One region of the Stenotrophomonas sp. GD03680 genome, then DNA from elsewhere that is predicted to be linked to it. Evidence: predicted binding sites of a transcription regulator. Region 1 holds the regulator's gene; the other holds the start of a gene.
What was found. Region 1 encodes FliA, which starts transcription of late flagellar genes. Its sites were predicted from a motif close to TAAAGTTTNNCNNNCNNNGGCCGATAA; they were not measured.
Positions count from the first base shown of each region.

Region 2: N5J29_RS08020 (HDOD domain-containing protein) is a predicted target of FliA. The motif match lies at 4,961-4,987, and genes of this name have one in related genera.

Region 1 covers NZ_JAOCKC010000011.1:14,894-25,068, forward strand. Annotated here, with positions in the region: gene N5J29_RS12965 (flagellar motor protein) at 1-635, opposite strand, end outside; gene N5J29_RS12970 (chemotaxis protein CheA) at 737-2,563, opposite strand; gene N5J29_RS12975 (protein phosphatase CheZ) at 2,566-3,171, opposite strand; gene cheY (chemotaxis response regulator CheY) at 3,171-3,563, opposite strand; gene N5J29_RS12985 (RNA polymerase sigma factor FliA) at 3,621-4,364, opposite strand; gene N5J29_RS12990 (MinD/ParA family protein) at 4,361-5,248, opposite strand; gene flhF (flagellar biosynthesis protein FlhF) at 5,235-6,887, opposite strand; gene flhA (flagellar biosynthesis protein FlhA) at 7,033-9,138, opposite strand; gene flhB (flagellar biosynthesis protein FlhB) at 9,135-10,175, opposite strand, start outside.
Region 2 covers NZ_JAOCKC010000004.1:357,064-367,238, reverse strand. Annotated here, with positions in the region: gene N5J29_RS08035 (thiolase family protein) at 1-625, opposite strand, end outside; gene N5J29_RS08030 (autotransporter serine protease) at 809-3,637, shown strand; gene N5J29_RS08025 (Glu/Leu/Phe/Val dehydrogenase dimerization domain-containing protein) at 3,696-4,793, opposite strand; gene N5J29_RS08020 (HDOD domain-containing protein) at 5,074-6,156, shown strand; gene N5J29_RS08015 (phospholipase D family protein) at 6,160-7,728, opposite strand; gene N5J29_RS08010 (RNA pseudouridine synthase) at 7,771-8,469, opposite strand; gene N5J29_RS08005 (M48 family metallopeptidase) at 8,518-9,018, opposite strand; gene N5J29_RS08000 (DUF2058 domain-containing protein) at 9,081-9,638, shown strand; gene N5J29_RS07995 (DksA/TraR family C4-type zinc finger protein) at 9,764-10,030, shown strand; gene N5J29_RS07990 (mechanosensitive ion channel family protein) at 10,041-10,175, opposite strand, start outside.

The sequences.
Region 1 (10,175 bases):
GCGATCACCCCCTTCAGCTTGGCGGCGATCGGCAGGAACAGCAGGTTGGCCGACGCGATGCCGTAGATGGTGGCGGTGAAGGCGGCGGCGATGCCATGCCCCAGCTTGCTGGGGTCGGCCAGGTTCTTCATGACGGCGATCAGGCCCAGCACCGCACCGATGATGCCCAGCGTCGGCGCATAGATGCCCATGCCCTCGAAGACCTTGGCAGCGGCCTGGTCACGGTGTTCCTGGCTGCCCAGCTCGATCTCCAGCATGTGCCGGATCGATTCGGGCTCGACGCCATCGACCAGCAGCTGCAGGCCTTTGCGCAGGAACGGATCCTGCTGCGCTTCCACCTGCGCTTCCAGGCCCAGCAGGCCCTGGCGGCGGGCGATGTTGCTCCACTCGACGATCTGCTGGATCAGCTCGCGACGATCGCTGTGCGGCGGGCGCACGACCCAGCGCACGATCCGGAAGGCATGCCTGAATACGGCGGGTGCGGTGTGCAGCAGGATCGCGGCGATGGTGCCGACGATGACGATCACGAACGCCGCAGGCGACCACAGGGACGCCAGTCCGGCGCCCTTGAGGATGCTGCCGCCGACCAGCGAGGCCAGGGCGAGAAAGAGTCCGATGAGGCTGAGTCTATCCATGGGTCCGGTATCGGCGTGTGTGAATGGGACTTGAGACACCGGTCGATCGCGTACAGACGGTAGTCACAGTTTCTGGTTCGCCGGGCCATGCCCGGCGAGCGTCATCGCAGGCCATCCACGTCGAGGATGAGGGCCATCCGGCCATCACCGATCAGCGTCGCACCGGCGTAGCCGCGCAGGCCGCGCAGGGCCTTCGGCAATGGCTTGATGACCACTTCCTCGCGCCCACGGACTTGGTCCACGACCAGGCCGAAGCGCGCCTCGCCGGCCTGCAGCACCACGATGGTGAGCAGCGCCGAGGCGGCGGGCGTGACATCCAGCCACTGGCGCAGATCGACCAGCGGCAGGGTGTGCGAGCGACGATCCAGCACCGCCCGGCCATCGAACCAGCCCAGCGAGGTGCGCGGTGCATGCAGCACTTCCATCACGCGCGCCAGCGGCAGCGCATAGACGTCCTCGCCGGCCTGCACCAGCAGGGTTGGCAGGATCGCCAGGGTCAGCGGCACGCGGATCAGGAAACGGCTGCCCCGGCCCAGTTCCGACTGGATCTGGATCTGCCCACTGAGCTCGCGGATGCGCGACTGCACCACATCCATGCCGACGCCGCGGCCGGAGATGTCGGTCACCTGCTGCTTGGTGGAGAAGCCGGGCAGAAACACCAGGTGCAGACATTCCTCGCTGCTCAGCCGGGCCGCCGCCTCCGGGTCGATCAAGCCCTTTTCGCGTGCTTTCGCGCGCAGTTTTTCCGGATCGATGCCGGCGCCATCGTCCTGCACCTCGATGCTGACGTAGTCGCCTTCCTGCTGGGCCGACAGACGCACGTGGCCCATGCGTGGCTTGCCCTGTGCTTCGCGCAGATCGGGCATCTCCACACCATGGTCGATGGCGTTGCGGACCAGGTGCACCAGCGGGTCGGCCAGGGCCTCGACCAGGTTGCGGTCAAGCTCGGTTTCGGCGCCGACCAGCTCCAGGTCCACTTCCTTCTTCAGCGAGCGGGCAACATCGCGGGCGACCTTGGGGAAGCGCGAGAACACCTTGCCGACCGGTTGCATGCGCGTGCGCATCACTGCCGACTGCAGGCGCGCGGTGGCGATGTCCAGGGTCGACACGGCGCGGTCCAGTTCCTCGTCGCGCAGGCGCGCACGCAGGGTCTTGAGACGGTTGCGCGACAGCACCAGCTCGCCGATCAGGTTGACGATCGCATCCAGCCGCTTGGTATCCACGCGCACGGTGTGCTCCGCCTCGGCCACCGGCTTGTTGGCCGCGGGCTTGGCAGCGGCGGCCGCGGGGCGCGGTGCGGGCAGTGCAGGCGCAGGCGGAGCAGCCACGGGTTTCGCGCCCGGGGCGGCGCCGCCGTGCAGCTGGTCCAGCAGGGCTTCGAACTCATCCTCGCTGATCAGGCCATCGTCGGCCTTGGTAGGCGTCGCCACCGCGGTGGGGGCGTTGCTGCCGTGCAGCTGATCGAGCAGGGCCTCGAACTCGTCGTCGGTGATCAGGTCACCGGCAGCGGGCGCGGCCGCTGCGGGAGCGGCGGCGGCCGGCGCAGCAGCGCCGTGCACGTCGAACTGGGCGATCAGGTCCGGCGGGGCATAGCCGGGTTCGTTGCCGGAAGACACGGCATCCAGCATCGATTGCAGGTAGTCCAGTGATTGCTGTGCGGCATCGAAGTGATGCGGCTGCAGCACCGCCTGGCCAGCGCGGACGGCGCCCAGTGCCTCTTCGGCGGCATGGCACAGCTCGACCATGGCGGTGATGCCGAGGAAGCCGGCGCCGCCCTTGAGCGTGTGATAGCCACGGAACACGGCGTTGAGCTGGTCGGCGTCCTGCGGCGCCTGTTCCAGCGACACCAGCTGTTCGCCGAGGCGATCCAGGATTTCCTGTGCCTCGATGATGAAATCGGCGGTGATGTCGTCGGATACCGCGCTCATGCTTACAGTCCCAGGTCCGACAACAGGTCGTCGGCGTCGTTCTGAGAGACCGCGTGGCGGTCCAGTCCCTTCAGTGCCGGTCCGGCCAGCGCCGGATCGGTGCGATGCTGCTCCGGTGGCAGGCCCAGCGCGCCAAAGCCTTCGTGCACGCGGCGGACGATGCCGACCACGCGACGGATGATCTGTCCGGTCAGGTCCTGATAGCTCTGGGTCAGGGCAATCTCGGTCAGGTTGTGGCGGATGCGTTCCAGCTGCGCATCCTGCCCCGGCTGCAGGCCTTCGGCGCGCAGCTGTTCGGTGAGGCTGCGGCACTCTTCGGCCAGGTCCAGGGTGCGGTGCGTGGCCTGTTCGGTCATCGCCACCACATGGTCCAGGCGCGCGCAGGCGTCGTCCAGCTCGCCCGCCTCGCTGGGGACGGTCGGCAGTTCGCCCAGGGCCTGGCCCAGTTCGCGGGCCAGCCGTGACAGGCCGCTCATCATCGGCTGCGTGCGTGCGGCCACCAGGGCGTCGATGCGCTGGCGCCAGGCGCTCTCGTCGCCGGATTCGAGCGCGTCGAGGGCTTCCTGCAGGCGCAGGGCGAGAGCGTTCTTGTCGACCGTGGCGTCCATCAGGCGCTGGCCGCCAGGCGTTCGAAGATCTTGCCCAGTTTCTCTTCCAGCGTCTGCGCGGTGAACGGCTTGATGATGTAGCCGTTCACGCCGCTCTGCGCCGCTTCGATGATCTGCTCGCGCTTGGCCTCGGCGGTGACCATCAGCACCGGCAGGGTCTTGAGCTTGGCATCGGCGCGGATCGCCTTGAGCAGTTCGATACCGGTCATCACCGGCATGTTCCAGTCGGTGACCACGAAGTCGAACGGCTGGCTCTGCAGCATCGACAGTGCGGCATGCCCGTCCTCGGCTTCGGCGGTGTTGGTGAAGCCCAGATCGCCCAGCAGATTCTTGACGATGCGACGCATGGTCGAGAAGTCGTCGACGATCAGGATGCGCATGTTCTTGTTCAAAGCGGAGTTCCTTTGTTGTTCAGTCGCCCGCGGTGGCCGTGGCCGCCGCAGGCATGTTCATTCTTCAAGCCCGGCATCCGCAGCCTCGAAGATCTTCAGCCGGCCGCGCAGGCGCAGCACGGCCTGGCCGTGGATCTGGCAGACGCGCGATTCGCTCACGCCGAGCACCGCGCCGATCTCCTTCAGGTTCAGCTCCTGCTCGTAGTACAGCGAGAGCACCAGCTGTTCGCGTTCGGGCAGATGGCCGATGGCCTTGCCCAGTTCGCGGCCGAATTCGCCACGTTCCAGGACCTGCTGCGGTGTGGGTCCGCCCTGGGCGACGGTGTCCAGCTCGCCCTGGTCTTCGATGCGCGACTCCAGGCTCAGCACCTGGCCGCGCGAGGCGTCCTCCATCAGCCGTAGGTATTCGGGCAGTGGCATGTCCATGGCCGCCGCCACCTCGGTGGCACTGGCTGCACGGCCCGTGGTCTGCTCCAGGCGGCGGATGGTGGCGGCCGCATCGCGGGCGCGCCGATGCACCGAGCGCGGTACCCAGTCGCCACGGCGGATCTCGTCGATCATCGAGCCGCGGATGCGGATCGAGGCATAGGTCTCGAACGAGGCACCCTGGTCGGCGTCGTAGCTGCGCGAGGCTTCGATCAGGCCCATCATGCCGGCCTGGATCAGGTCGTCCACTTCGACGCTGGCCGGCAGGCGTGCGGCCAGGTGATGGGCGATGCGCCGCACCAGGTCCGAGTGCTGGGCGATGACCTCGGTCGCCGCCGAGCGCTGGACTTCCCTGTACTGGGCCGCGCCTTTCATGCTGCCACCCCGCGTTGCTTGAGGATGCGCTCGAGGAAGAATTCAACGCCACCGCGTGGCTCGGTGGGGGCCTGCCAGCGGGCGGTGCGACGGGCGATCTCGGTGATCGCCAGCGCCGCCGGGCTTGATGGATAGGCCTTCACCACCGGCTGCTGGCGCTGCACCGACAGGCGCAGCCAGTCATCCTGCGGCACGCAGCCCAGGTAGTTCAGCGAGACATCGGCAAGGAACTTCTCGCAGACCCGGGTCAGCTTTTCATACAGCACGCGGCCCTCGTTGGGGTCGCGCACCATGTTGGCCACCACCTGGATGCGGTCCACGCCGCGCTCGCGCGACAGCACCTTGATCAGTGCGTAGGCGTCGGTGATCGAGGCCGGCTCGTCGCAGACCACGACAACGGTGTCCTGTGCGGCCTGGCAGAAGGTCAGTACGCCATCGGTGATGCCGGCGGCGGTGTCCACCACCATGATGTCCAGCTCGCGTTCCAGTTCGGAGAACACGTTCACCAGGCCGATGTGCTCGGCCGGGGCCAGCTCGGCCATGTGCCGCCGACCGGACGCGGCCGGCACCACCAGCACGCCGTTCGGACCTTCGACGATCACGTCTTCCAGCGAGCAGCGGCCGGCGACCAGATCCGCCAGGGTGTGGGTGGGATTCAGCCCCAGGATCACGTCGATGTTGGCCAGGCCCAGGTCGGCGTCGAGCAGCAGCGTGCGCTTGCCCATGCCGGCCAGCGCCACGGCCAGGTTGGCCGAGACGTTGGTCTTGCCGACGCCGCCCTTGCCGCCGGTCACGGCGATGGTGCGCACAGGGCCGAGCGGCTCGCTGCGGGTGGCCGACAGCGGGAAGGTCTTGGTCAGCTTGGCGTACTCACGCGACGGCATGGTTCAACTCCGGGTTGCAGGGCATATCGGCCGCTCGGCGCAAATCTTCAAGGCGAAGTACAAGATTGGCCGCACTGGCCCGGTGCAGGTCGTCCGGAACGTCCTGGCCATCGGTCACCCAGGTGATCGGCAGCGCGTGGTCCACCGCGACCGACAGGGCGTTGCCGAAGCGGCCGGTCTCATCCAGCTTGCTCAGCACCAGGCCCTGCAGGTTGGCCGCGCCGAAGCGGCGCACCACCTCGTCCATGTCGCCGAAGCTGGTATTGGCCGGCAACACCAGCAGGGTGCGGACCTGGCGGGCGGCACGCAGCCACTGCAGCTGGGCGGCCAGGGCGCGGTCGCGCGGGCCCAGGCCGGCGGTATCGATCAGCACCAGCTTGTAGTCCTTCAGGCGCTCCAGCAGCTGGTCCAGGTCGGTACCGCTGTTGGCTTCATGCACCGCGATGCCGAGCTGGCGGCCATAGCCGTACAGCTGCTCGCGGGCACCGATGCGCAGTGTGTCGGTGGTGACCAGGGCCACATCGCGCGGCGCGTGCTTCTCGGCGAAGCGCGAGGCGAGCTTGGCGATGGTGGTGGTCTTGCCGGCCCCGGTCGGACCGACCAGAGCGATCACGCCGCCTTCTTCCAGCGGATCGACCGGCGCGATCGGCAGCCTGCGCGAGATCAGGCCCAGCATCAGCCCGCGGCCCCGGTGGGCTTCGGTTTCCAGCGGTATCTGCATGGCCACATCGCGGGCCAGCCCGGCATCGAATCCGTACTCGTCCATCAGGTCCAGGGCGGTCGCCCGCACCGGGCAGCCGCGCAGGCGCTCGTCGGTGAAGCGGTTCATCTCGCGCTCGATGACCTGGCGCATGCCGGCCACTTCGTGGCGCAGCTGGCGGATCTCGGCATCGTCCTGTGCAACCACCGTCAGTACCGGCGCCGGGGCAAGGAGCGGCGCCGGGGCCGGCGCGGTCTCCGCTTCAGCGGCAGCGGCAGGGGCTGGCGTGGTCTCGGCAACGTCCTGCGCGTACGGCGGTTCGGGGTGCACGGCCTCGGCTTGCGCCGTGGCCGCAGCGGTGATCGGCAGCGGCGGCGGCAGCACTGCCGGCGCGGGGGATTCGTGATGCTCGTCCTGCGGCGGGTCGATCAGGAAACGGGCGCGGTTGGCGGGCGCCGGTGCGGGAGCCAAGACGGCGCTCGCGAACGGCGCGAAGATCTGCTCCGGCAGTGCCGGATCGTTGACGGTGGCACGCGCCAGGGTGGCAGCGAAGCCGGAACTGCCGCGGGTGGGCACGATCTCGTCCGCACTGTCCAGCGTGCGGCCGGTGGCACCGACGGCCGCGCGGGCGAGGGCGGCCACGGCCGATGTGGTGGCCGTCACCGGCTGCTGGGCCGGTGTCGCGGAGCGGCGACGGGTGACCGCGGCGATCACTGCATCCGCGGCGGTGCGCGGTTTCGGCGGCGGCGGAGCTACGTCGCGCCGCGAGGCTTCCAGCGCGCGTTGCACCGCGCTCTCGTCATAGTTGGCTGCGGCGACGATCTCGACGCCTTCCTCGATCCGGCGGTTGGACAGGATCACAGCATCGGGACCATGTTCCTTGCGCACCAGGTTCATGGCCGAGCGCATGTCGGCGGCGACGAATCGTTTGATTTTCATGCTGTGGTCACGGGACGGGGACGGCGGGGTGGGGGTGGGAGAACGCGGGTGGTCGGTGGTCTGCACGGAACGGGTTCCCCTTGGCATCTGTCTGTTGCGGTGGTTCGAAGGTGGTGTCTGTTTTCTGACGCATCGGTGGGCGGCGTCAGCTGATCGTTCCGACCAGCTTCAGGCGCTTGTCCTCCGGCACTTCGCTGTACGCCAGTACCGACAGCGACGGAACGCTGTGACGGACCAGGCGTGCCAACGCGGCACGTACCGGGCCGGGAACCAGCACGACCGCGGGCTCGTTGCGGGCTTCCTGCTTGCTGACACATTCGGCCAGACTCTGATGCAGTCGCTCGGCAAGCCCGGGTTCCAGCGCGGCGCCGTTGCCCTGCGTGGACTCCTGCAAGACACGTTCCAATTGCGGGTTGAGGGTGAACACCGGCAGCTCCGCCGACATTCCGGCGATCTCCTGCACGATGAAGCGGCCGAGCGCGGTGCGCACTGCGGCGGTGAGCGTGGCCGGGTCCTGGCTGGACGGCGCGTGCTCCACCAGTGCTTCGGCGATCTTGCGCAGCTGGCGGATCGGAATGCGTTCCACCAGCAGGTTCTGCAGCACCCGCACCACGGCCGACAACGGCAGCGCCTTGGGCGTCAGATCTTCGACGAGCTTGGGTGCGCTCTTGGCGAGGTTGGCCAGCAGGTGCTGCACCTCTTCGTGGCCCAGCAGCTCCGGCGCATGCTCGCGGATCAGGTGGGAAAGATGGGTGGCGACCACGGTGGCCGGGTCGACCACGGTGTAGCCCATGGTTTCGGCCTGGGCGCGCTGGTGCGGCTGGATCCAGGTAGCGTCCAGGCCGAAGGCGGGATCCTTGCCGGCGATGCCGTCCAGCGGGCCGAGCGCACTGCCGGGGTCCAGCGCCAGTTCGCGGTCGGGATGGATCTCGGCGGTTGCCACCGGCACGCCATGCACCAGCACGCGGTAGCCGTTGGCCGGCAGTTCCAGGTTGTCGCGGATGTGCACGGATGGAATCAGGAATCCCACGTCCTGGGTCAGCTTGCGCCGCACGCCCTTGATGCGTGCCATGAGTTCGCCGCCCTGATTGCTGTCCACCAGCGGAATCAGCCGGTAACCGACCTCCAGCCCCAGCGGGTCGACCGGGCGCAGTTCGTCCCAGCTCAGTTCTGCGGTGGGGGCCGGCGCCGCCGGTCGGCCCAGCGCACTGACCGCGCCGGGGTCGCTGCCGGCAGCGTCGCTCGGGGCCGGGGCCTGTCCCTTCCGGTACAGCTTCCAGGCGATGAAGCCGAGAATGGAGGCAAGCGTCAGGAAAGCGACGTTGGGCATGCCGGGCACCAGGCCGACCAGGCCGATGATGCCGGCCGTGATGGCCAGGGCACGGTACTGGCCGAACACCTGGCCGGTCATCGCCTGTGCCATGTCCTGCGAGCGCGAGGCACGGGTGACCAGCATCGCCACTGCGCTGGAAACCAGCAGGGCCGGCAGCTGCGCCACCAGACCGTCACCGATGGACAGCAGGGTGTAGGTCGCAGCGGCATCGCCGAACGGCATGCCATGCTGCAGCACGCCCACGGCGAGGCCACCGAGCATGTTGATGAACAGGATCAGGATGCCGGCAATCGCATCACCCCGGATGAACTTGCTGGCGCCGTCCATCGCGCCATAGAAGTCGGCTTCCTCGCGGACCTCCTCGCGGCGCAGCTTGGCTTCTTCGCGCGTCAGCAGGCCGGCGTTGAGATCGGCATCGATGGCCATCTGCTTGCCGGGCATGGCGTCGAGGATGAAGCGCGCGGTCACTTCCGAGACACGGCCGGCGCCCTTGGTGATGACCACGAAGTTGATGATGGTCAGGATGGCGAACACCACGATGCCGACCGCATAGTTGCCGCCGATCACGAATTCACCGAACGCCGCGATGACCTTGCCAGCCGCGTCGTGGCCATTCTGGCCATTGAGCAGGATGACGCGGGTGGAGGCCACGTTCAGTGCCAGCCGCAGCATGGTGGTGACCAGCAGCACGATCGGGAAGATGGTGAAATCCAGCGGGCGCTTCACGTACACCACCGCCAACAGCACCATCAGCGAGATGGCGATGTTGAAGGTGAACAGCGCATCGAGCACGGGCGCCGCCAGCGGCACCACCACCATCGCCAGCAGCGCCAGCACGATCAGCGGTGCGCCGAGGCCTTGGCGGATCATCTCCAGCAGCCGGCGGGTGTTGAATCCGGACGAGGCCTGCGCGCTCATGCCCGGCCTCCCTTGCCGAATTCATCCACCTCGATGTGCGGGGCGCCCGGCATCGGGCCGGTGCGCCAGGCGCGCAGCTGGTAGACGTAGGACAGGACCTGGGCCACGGCCGAATACAGTCTCACGGGGATTTCCTTTCCGAGTTGGCCTTCCCGATACAAGGCGCGTGCCAAAGGCGGGGCGGAGACGATGGCGACCTTGTTGCCATCGGCGACTTCACGGATGCGCAGGGCGGTCTCGTCCACGCCCAGCGCCACCACGGTGGGCGCGTTCATGGCGCCGCCCTCGTACTTCAGAGCCACGGCGTAGTGGGTCGGGTTGACCACCACCACGTCTGCGGTGGGCACCGCTTCCATCATCCGGCGGTTGGCCATCTGCTGCTGGAGCTGGCGGATGCGGCCCTTCACCTCCGGGCTGCCTTCGCTTTCCTTCATTTCCCGCCGCAGTTCCTCGCGGGTCATCTTCAGCTTGCGCATCCAGTTCCAGCGCTGGTACGGCGCGTCGATCGCCGCCAGCACCAGCATTGCCCCGGCGGTGGCCAGCAGCAGTCGCAGGGTGAAGCCCAGGCCATCGGTGATGGCGGTTTCCAGTGGGTGGTGGATCAACCCGCGCAGGGTGTCGAAGCCGCTCCACACCACCAGTCCGGCGGCGACGCCCACGAACGCCACGCGCAGCAGTGACTTGGTGAATTCAGCGATGGCTTCCGGCCCGTACAGACGTTTGAGGCCGGTCAGCGGGTTCAGCCGATTGATGTCGGGCATCATCGCTTTGGCCGACCAGCGCAATCCGCCCATCACCAGCGGGGCGACGAAGCTGGCCAGCAGGCAGACCAGCACCAGCGGGGTGATCACCAGCATGAACTGCAGCAGCAGGTCGCCAAAGTGGCCGAACAGTTCCTTCGGGTTCTGCCGCAGCCCCTGCTCGGGACTCAACGCCTGTTTCATCCATTGCGTGGCACCACGGCCGATCGAGCCGCCCATGGCCATCACCGCCAGCACGCCGCCACCGAACACCGCGGCGGTCCCCAGTTCGCGGGA
Region 2 (10,175 bases), on a different contig from region 1:
CCTTGCGGGTGGCCACCTTCACCGCGACGATCTCGTCGGCGAACGCACCGTTGGCCTGCGCCGCCTGCGCGCGCTTGACCGATTCGATGGCGTAGGCGTCCTGCTCCTCGCGGCTGAACTGATACTTGTCCACGGCGCATTCGGCGAATTCACCCATGGCCTTGCCGTCGTAGGCGTTGACCAGGCCATCGTGGGCCATGTGGTCCACCGCCTGGAAGTTGCCGAAACGGTTGCCGGTGCGCGAGTTGGGCAGCAGGTGCGGCGCGTTGGACATCGACTCCATGCCGCCGGCAACCACGACCTTGGCCGAACCGGCCTTGATCAGGTCATGCCCGAGCATGATGGTCTTCATGCCCGAGCCGCACACCTTGTTGAGGGTGCTGGCACCGACGGACAGCGGGATGCCGGCGGCGATCGCGGCCTGGCGGGCGGGCGCCTGGCCGAGGTTGGCCGGCAGCACGCAGCCCATCAGAACTTCGGAAACGTCGCTGGCCGGGACACCGGACTGCTCCAGCGCTGCGGCGATGGCGGCCGCGCCGAGGGTCGGGGTCGGCACACCGTTGAACTGGCCGAGGAAGGAGCCGATGGCGGTGCGTTTGGCGGCGGCGATGACGATGTTGGACATGGCAATCTCGTTGATGCGTAAGCAATGTTCGGAAAGGAGACCGGGGGGCGTTGGATGCGCTCCGGTTTCCCGGCAGACTGCGTGGGGGTCGGCCCAAGTATAGAGGGTCGGGGATGGCTGCCGCTGGATGGCGCCGCATGCCCGCCGGGATGAAGGCGGGCCAACGTTCATGGGATGGAATCGATGGAACGCACGACGATGGCACGGTCGGTCCTGGCAGCGGCGCTGGCGATGGCGCTGACGGCGTGTGGGGGCGGAGGTGGCGGTGGCAACGTGCGCGTTGACCCGCCGCCCACCACGCCGCCGCCTGCACCGCCGCCGCCGACCACGCCGCCCCCGCCCAAACCGCTGGAGCCGGCCTTCGATGCGCACCTGTCGGTCACCCATGCGGGTGCCGCGCAGGCCACCGGTGCCACCGGCAGGGGCGTGCGCATCGGCATCGTCGATTCGGGCGTGCAGCGCGCGGCCGCCGCGTTGAACGGGCGGGTAGTGGCCAACCTCACCTACATCGACCCTGCCCGCAACAATCTGGGCGTGGACGATGTGGTCGGCCATGGCACTGCCGTCGCCAGCCTGGCCGCGGGCGCAGCGGTCGGGCGCTGGCCCGGCGGCATCGCGCCCGGTGCGCAGATCGTGTCGGCGCGGATCATCTCCGACAAGCCGCCGGCAGACGACGGCAGCGGCCAGGGCAATTCCTTCAGCGGCACCCTCGGCGTGGCCCAGGTGCACCGCGACCTGATCAGCTACAACGTCAAGGTGATGAACAATTCCTGGGGCGGGCTGTACTGGACCGACCTGCCCACCACCGCCCAGGTCGCCGGCGAGTACCGGCCTTTCGTCATCAATCACGGCGGGCTGGTGGTGTTCGCCGCGGGCAACGACGCGCGCAGCGAGCCCAGCAGCCTGGCGGCATTGCCGGGTCAGGCGGGCGTGGCAGGCTCGCGGCCGGCTGCGGATCTGGAGCGCGGCTGGCTGGTGGCCACGGCCGTCGATCCCTACGCGCCGGACACGCTGGCCGGTTACGCCAACGCCTGCGGCCAGGCGGCACGCTACTGTCTGGCGGCGCCCGGCAGCGCGGTCTATCCGGATGACGCGGGCACCAGCTACTTCTGGAACTACGGCACGTCCTTCGCCGCACCTCTGGTGTCGGGCGCGGCCGCGCTGGTGTGGGAGCGGTATCCGTACTTCGACAACAACCTGGTACGGCAGACCCTGCTCGGCACGGCCAAGGACATCGGCGCCCCCGGCGTGGACCCGGTGTTCGGCTACGGGCTGCTCGACATCGGCAGGGCCATCAACGGGCCGGGACGTTTCGACTGGGGCGACGTGGTTGCCAATGTCGACGCAGCATCCACCGGTTCGGTCTGGAGCAACGACATCGTCGGCAGTGGCGGCCTGGTCAAGCAGGGCGCCGGCGTGCTGGCGTTGACCGGCAACAGCAGCTACAGCGGTGCCACCCGCATCGAAGGCGGTGTGCTGTCGCTGCGCGATGGCGGCGTGATCCGTTCCGGCGTGAGCATCCTGCCGCAGGCCGATCCATCATCCAGCGGCCTGCAGTTCAATGGCGGCACGCCCCGCGTGGTCGGCAACGTGACCAACGGCAGCAGCGTGTTCCTGACCACCGCCAATACCACGGCGACCATCGAAGGCAACTACGTGCAGCAGGCCGGCGCACAGCTGATGATCGCGCTGGGGGCCAACGCGCTGCAGGTCACCGGCAGCGCCCGTCTGGACGGTGGCGTGCACGTCCACGGATTCGTCGATGGCTACGTGCCGCAGGACGGTACCCGGCAGGATCTGATCCATGCCGCAGCCGGCCTGACCGGCACCTTCAGCACCGCGGCCACATCCAGTGGCCTGCAGGGGCTGGCCCTGCTGCAGACCAGCTATGGCTATGACAGCAACAACGCATGGTTGAACCTGACCCGGATCAGTGTCACCGCTGCTGCGCGTGGGCTCGATGCCGGTGTGCAGACAACTGCGGCGCGGCTGGAAGGCGCGTTCGTCGAACTGGACGGCAACCACGCGTTGCAGGATTCGCCATTCGGTGGCGCAGCGGCCGGCCTGCAGCGCAGCACGGGCCTGGCGGCCACGCTGGAGAGCCTGTCCGGCAAGGCCCACGCACGGGCCGAGGCGGCAACCTTCGACAGCATCGACATGTCGCGACGCGCGGTGGCCGCCCGTTTTGATCGCGTGCAGGCTCTGCCTGCGCTGCGCGGTGCCTGGCAGAGCACGTTGGGTGAGGCAGGGCAGGGCAGTTTCGCTGGCAGCGCCACCGACAGCCGGGGCTGGATGGCCGGTCAGGACGTGCCGCTGGGCAGCCATGGCCTGCTGGGCATGGCGTTCGGTGAAACACGCAGCAACGGTGGCAGTGCCTTCAACGGTGACCGCGGGCAGGACCGCCAGGCGCAGGCGCAGCTGTATGCCGGCTGGAGCGTTGGGCACGGTTATGCATTGGCACAGCTCGGCACAGGGCGGTTCACCCGCGAACTGGACCGGCAGCTGCTGCTGGGTGCAGGTGCCTACGGCGTTTCCGCGCGCTACGGCGGTCGATTCAGCAGCGCCAGTGTCGAAAGCGGCTATCGCTTCGGCACCGTCGGCGCGTCGTTGACACCATATGTCGGTGCCAGTGCCACGCGGGTGGATACCGCGGCGTTCAACGAGCGCGGCGGCTTCGGTTTCGGCCTGCGGGGTGAAGCCAATCGTGCGCAGCGCAGCCAACTGCTGGCGGGGCTGCGCGGCGAGCGCGGCTGGGGACGCTGGACGCTGCGCGGGCACGCCGAATGGCAGCAGCGCCTTCAGGGCGGCGCCGGGGAGTGGCAGGCCAGCTTCGTCGGTGTCGACGCGTGGGCACCGTTGCCAGGTGCCGACTCACCGCGTGGCAGCGCCCTGCTCGGGCTTGCGCTGGAGTCGTGGTGGGGGCGGAGTGGCCGTCTGAGCCTGGGCATCGATCAGCGTGTCGGCGGTGATGACGCACGGCAAGCGGCGCTGCGTTACAGCGCCGGGTTCTGATCCATCATGGGGTTGCCGGCGCCCGGAGGGGCGCCGTGCCGAGGCCCGGCAGGGGCGGTCAACCGCCGCGCAGATTGCCCAGGCGCGGGGTGCTGCGGCCCAGCGGCATCTTCAGCTTGCCGATCGACAGGATGCGGCTCTCGGCGATTCGGTCGGCCGCACGTTGCGGCGCGATGTTCTCGCGCTGCGACAGTTCAAAGATGCGTGTCAGGTTGTGGTAGATGCTGCGGATCAGGCGCATCGCGCGCTCGCGGTTGTAGCCATCGATCTCCAGCGACACGTTCATCACGCCACCGGCATTGACCGCGTAATCGGGTGCGTACAGGATGCCGCGCGCGTGCAGTTCATCGCCGATTTCCAGGCTGGACAGCTGGTTGTTGGCGGTGCCACAGATGATCTTGGCCTTGATCCGCGGCAGGGTGTCGGCATTGATCGAGCCTTCCAGCGCGCACGGCGCGAAGACGTCGGCATTCACTTCGTGGATCTCGTCCGGCTTCACTGCTTCGGCGCCGAAATCGCTGACTGCGCGATCGACCAGGGCCGCGTCCAGGTCGGTGACATACAGCTTCGCGCCGCGGTCGCGCAGCAGCTTGACCAGTTCCATGCCGATGTGGCCCAGGCCCTGCACTGCGATGCTGGTCTTGCCCACTTCCTCGTGGCCGAACTTGAAACGCATCGACGCCATCAACGCCTGCAGCGCGCCGTAGGCGGTGAACGGTGCGGGATCTCCGGAGCCGCCATGCACCTGGTGGACGCCGGTCACGAACTGGCTTTCCAGGTAGATGTTCTCCATGTCGTTGACGTCGGTACCGACGTCTTCGGCGGTGATGTAGCGGCCACCCAGCGAATCGACATAGCGACCGAAGGCGCGGAACAGGACTTCGGTCTTGTCCGCTTTCGGATCGCCGATGATCACCGCCTTGCCGCCACCGACATTGAGGCCGGCCAGCGCATTCTTGTAGGTCATCGTCCGGCTCAGCCGCAGCACGTCGGCCAGCGCTTCGTCGGTGCTGGCATAGGGACGCATGCGCACGCCGCCCAGGGCCGGGCCCAGGGTGGTGTTGTGGATGGCGATGATCGCCTTCAGGCCGGCGTCATGGCTGTGGCAGAACACCACCTGTTCGTGGCCGGTGGTGGCGAGGGTTTCGAATAGCATGGCGTCTCCGATGGTGCGAACGGCGGCGAACTGCAGCGAACGACCAGTGAACGGTAGGGTCCCAAAACAAAAAAAGCGACGTCGTCGGTGCAGGGGGACGGGTCGCGCGGCGCCATTCTAGTCCATTCCCCGAGTGTCTGCCGTCGACGTCGACGGGCACTGCGGGTTAAAGAAGATGAAAGCGCGGCCGATGCTGCGTCGATGGCCAGTGGCCGGATCGTGTGAAGAGACAGAGACGGGCCATGGCGAGCGCAGTACGACATCGACAGGATCACGGCCGGTGACGCTGGCCTGGGCACGCAGGGTACGCGGCTGGCTTGCGTCGCTGACCGGCGCGGCGCCGTCGCGTCTGTCGGCGGGGCCGCGTCAGGCGGTGGCCGCTGCGGCTGCCCGCCTGCAGGGAGACCCAGTGCCCCCGGGAGAGATCGCCGCGCAGCTGCAGCGTGGCCTGCACGCGCTGGCGCTGTACCCGCGACTGGCGGGCGAGCCCGGCCCTGTCGATGCCGCCAGCGCCGGACTGGCACAGGCGGTGGCGGACGCGCTGCAGGATCGCGACTGGGCGACGCGGCAGCTGCCGCGCCGGCCGCAGCTGCTGCCGCAGCTGATCCAGACCGTCAACGATGATGCCGCCTCGGCACGGGTGATGGCGGCGATCATCGGCCAGGATCCGGTACTCACGGGCAACCTGCTACGCATCGCCAACAGTCCCGCGTACAAGGTGCACGAACGCCCGGTCGAGAGCCTGCAGCGGGCGGTGACCCTGGTCGGCACGGAAGGCGTGCGGCAGATCATCAGTGCGGTGCTGGTGCAGCCGGTGATGCAGGTTCAGTGCGAGCGGTTCCCGCAGTTCAGCACGATCACCTGGGAGCACGCCCTGCTGGCATCGCGTGCTGCTGCCGACCACGCACGCAGCGTGAACTCCGGCGATGCCTTCGCTGCGCAGTGGCTGGGCCTGGTGCAGGGACTCGGTGCGGCGCTGGTGATGCGCCAGCTGCTGCAGGAAGCCCAGGCGCGCGGCGAGGACGTGCAGCCGGCCCTGGCCCTGCAGCTGCTGCAGCAGTGGTCGTTGCCGCTGGCACAGCGGGTGGCCGCCGCCTGGGAGCTGCCCGACCCGGTGCACCAGACCCTGGCGGCCGACGCCTCGGGCCCTCTGTCCGACAGCCTGCGGCTGGGCAGCGCAGCGGCGGCGGCGAGCCTGCTGTGCCGGCATGGCCACGCCACCCAGGGCCGGATGCTGGCCCTGCTGGAGCAGCTGCCGTCGGCTCCGCCCCATGCGCTTCGCTGGATCTGGCGGCGCCTGCATGGTCGCAGCGTGGAAACACTGGACGACGCCCCGCATGAAGGCGAGGCCAGGGCACACTGAGCGCTACAGCTGCGATTCCACCGGCAGCCAGCTGATGATCCGCGACAGCCAGCGCTGGCGCCGCGTAGCACCTGGCTCGTCCTCCACCCAGCGCGGCGGAGGCTCACGCTCCAGCCAGCGCAGCCGATCGCGGTTGTCCACTGCCAGCCACCAGCTGTGCCTGGCGTCGGCCAGGCGCAGGTACTCGTCGCGCAGCTGCGCGCCCAGCACGGGATCGTCGAACAGCACCCCCATTTCGGTGTTGAGATAGGCCGAGCGCGGGTCGAGGTTGAAGGAACCGACGAAGCCACGGTGGTCGTCCACCAGGAAGGCCTTGGTGTGCAGGCTGGCCCCGCTGCTGCCGAACAGGCCTGCATCGCCCGCCTGGCCCTGTGCCTTCAGCTCATACAGGTGCACGCCGGCGTTCAGCAGGGGCACGCGGTAGCCCATGTAGCCGCCGTGCACGGCCGCAACGTCGTTGGCGGCAAGGGAGTTGGTCACTATGCCCACGTGCACGCCGCGCGACGCCATTGCCGAGAGCCCGTCCAGGCCCTCGTTGCCCGGCACGAAGTAGGGCGAAATCAACAAGGCCTTGCTGCGCGCAGACTCCAGTTCACCGATCAGCCCGGTAACGAGCCAGCTGCCGCGGTCGTCGTTGCGGTGTTTCATCGGCGGATCCGAGACGATGCGCACGGTGCTGCTCCAGTGCAGCGGCTCGGGGCTGGGACGCTGCCGATGGCGTGATTCGGCCACGCGCGCAAGATAGGGCCGGGCAGCATCGCGCTGCGCTTCATGGTCGGACTCACGCACCAGAAGGCGAAGCTGCGCGTCGGTATGGAAGGCCAGCGCGGAGACCGGAATCGCCGCCGGGCTGTTCCAGTAGTCGTCGAATATCCGGTTCGCCTGTGCAACGGCAGGGCCGGCGACCAGCAGGTCCAGGTCCTGGAAGTTCACATCCGTGCGCGCGCTGAAATACTCCTCGCCGATGTTGCGGCCACCGACGATGGCAACACGGCCATCGGCGATCCAGCTCTTGTTGTGCATGCGGTGGTTCACGCTGAAGAAGCGCTGCACCATCTCCACCATGCGCAGGATGCCGCTGCGGTTGCGGAACGGATTGTAGAGCCGGATCTCGATGTTCGGATGCCGGTCCAGCGCCATCATCAGCGCGTCCTTGTCCTTGGCATTCATGTCGTCCAGCAGGATGCGCACGCGCACCCCGCGCTCGGCGGCGTCATGCAGCGCTCTGGCCATCAGGTGACCGATCAGGTCGTCGTGCCAGATGTAGTACTGCAGGTCCAGACTGCGCCCGGCCTGCGCGGTGATCATCGCGCGCGCCGCGAATGCATCCATGCCATCGCCGAGGAAGGCCACGCCGGATTGCCCGGGGTGCGCCTCCTGCAGCGGCACGACCTGCTGGTCGATGCGGGTCTGCGCCGGTTGCAGCGGCAGTACGTGCGACGGCTCACCGTGCGCCTGTGGCGTCAGGTGGTCGGCCAGCAGCAGTCCGGACAGGACCAGCAGCAGGAGGATGGCGAAGATGATCGCAACGACGCGCAACAGGCGTCGCCACACAGGCGCAGGCGGGCTCATGGCCCCATGCTAGTGGATCGGCGTGCCGCGCGGCGGCGCGCGTCAGAACCGTTCGTCGCTGCCCACGTAGCGCCACTGTCCCGGCGGCAGCGGGCCCAGTGCCACCCGGCCGATGCGCAGGCGGCGCAGGGCGGTGACCTGCAGGCCAGCGGCAGCCACCGCGGTCTTCAGGCCCTTGGCCGTCAGCCCCTTGCCGGCGAAGCGCAGCCGCTGCTCGCTCTGCCAGCTCACCTTGGCCCCGCCCGACTCCTGCTGCAGCCGGGCCAGCAGCCAGGGGCCCCGTTCCGGCCCGCCTTCTGCCACTTCGACCAGATACTCCTGTTCGGTGCGGCCGAGATTGCGCTGCAGGTGGGCCAGCGTGGCCGGGTCCTGGCTGACCACGACCAGGCCGCTGTCTGCCGCGGGCAGGGACGCAGCCAGCTGCAACCCGTGGAAATGGCGCTGCAGTGGCCGGATGCCGCTGGCGTCCAGAGCGCTGTGGCTGTTGCTGCTGACCAGCGCACACAGGGTTTCGGCGGCAGCACCAGCCGGCTTGTGCAGCAGCATGCCCACGCGCTCGGCCTTGCTGTCATTGGCCTGTTCATCGACCACGATCACCGCCGTGTCATCGACCGGGCGCTGTGGCTGTTCGACCACCTCGCCATCGACCGTGACCCAGCCACCTTCAATGTAGCGCCGCGCTTCGCCGCGCGGGATGCCGAGCAGGGCGGACAAGCGTTTGTCGAGGCGTATCGGTTCCATGGGCGGGCAGGTCGGGCAGGGGCCGCGCAGTGTAGCCCCTGCGCGCGGTCAGCGCTGGCTGCGGTTGGCCAGCTCGGTCAGGTACAGGCGGGTGTCGAATTCCAGCTGCAGGTAATCGGGCTCCATGTGCTGGCAGAGCTGGTAGAAGGCCTTGTTGTGGTCGGCTTCCTTCAGGTGCGCCAGCTCGTGCACCACGATCATGCGCAGGAAGGCGGCCGGCGCCTGCCGGAACACCGTGGCGATGCGGATCTCACGGCTGGCCTTGAGGCGGCTGCCATGCACGCGGGAAATGGCGGTATGCGTGCCCAGTGCATGCTTGATCACTTCCAGCGTGTTGTCGTAGCAGACCTTGTTGAGCGGTACCGACTTGCGCAGGTAGCGGTCTTTCAGCTCCTGGGTGTAGTCGTAGAGCTGGCGGTCGCTGCGCACCTCATGGGGCTCGGGATAGCGCTGCTGCAGCCACGGGCCGAGCCGGCCCTGCGCCAGCAGTTCGCTGACCTGGGCGACCAGGGGTTCGGGATAACCGGTGAGGTACTTCAGGACTGCCATGCAGGGGCGGCGGGGCGTCGGTAGAATGGGGCAACCAAGATTACACGCGGTACGCACCGACCATGGCAAAGCCCAACGCGCTGCAGGAACAATTGCTCAAGGCCGGCCTGGCCAAGAAGTCGCAGGCCAGCGCCGCCGCACGCGAACAGGCCAAGGCGCGCCAGGGCAAGGCTGAATCGACGTCGGCCGAGGTCCAGCGTGAGGCTGAACGCGCCCGCGCCGAGAAGATCGAGCGTGATCGTGCCCTGGCCGCCGAGCGCAACGCACAGGCCAGGCTGGCCGAGCAGAAGGCGCAGGCAAAGCAGATCATCGCCGCCCATGCCGTGCCGCATAAGGGCGAGGACGAGTATCGCTTCAGCGATGGCAGCACGATCCGTACCCTGCTGATCGACCCCAAGCTGCGCAAGGCGCTGTCGGTGGGCGTGCTGGTCATCGTCGCCCAGGGCGAGGGTTACGCGTTGCTGCCCCGTGCTGCGGCGGAAAAGGTGCGCGAGCGTGCGCCGGAAGCCATCGTGGTCGACCACGGGCAGCCGGGCTCGACGGAGGAGATCTCCACCGGCAACGCCGAAGATGATGCCTATTACGCGCAGTTCCAGATTCCTGACGATCTGGTCTGGTAAGCCGCTGCCGCAGGCGTCCCCACGGGCAGACAGGTAGCTGAAGCACGGGCCGGGCGGGGCACTGCCCGGCCTTTTCCGTGGGTGTATCGTCCCCATATCAGGCCACACACCTGCGGAGGACGGACATGGCTACCGGTTGGGCGGGAGATGGCGCGGTCCAGGACCAGATCGACGCGACGGTAGACGATGCGATTGCCCGCGCGCGGCGCCAGCTGCGCCAGGGCCCGGGTCTGGAGCACTGCGAGGAATGCGACGCACCGATTCCGTTGGCGCGGCGCAACGCCGTGCCCGGCGTACGGCTGTGCGTGGCCTGCCAGCAGGCGCACGATGAGGAAGAGCAGGCGCACAGCAGCTACAACCGTCGCGGCAGCAAAGACAGCCAGCTGCGTTGATGTGGGCGGCTCAGCCGTCGCCCTGGATGCCGCCCGGCGCCTGTGCCGGATCGCGCCAGCGGCGTACGGTGCGCTGGAAGAACAGGTTGTTCGGCAGCTGCAGCACCGTGCCTTCGTGGCCTTCGCCGGTCTCCTGCAACGTGGT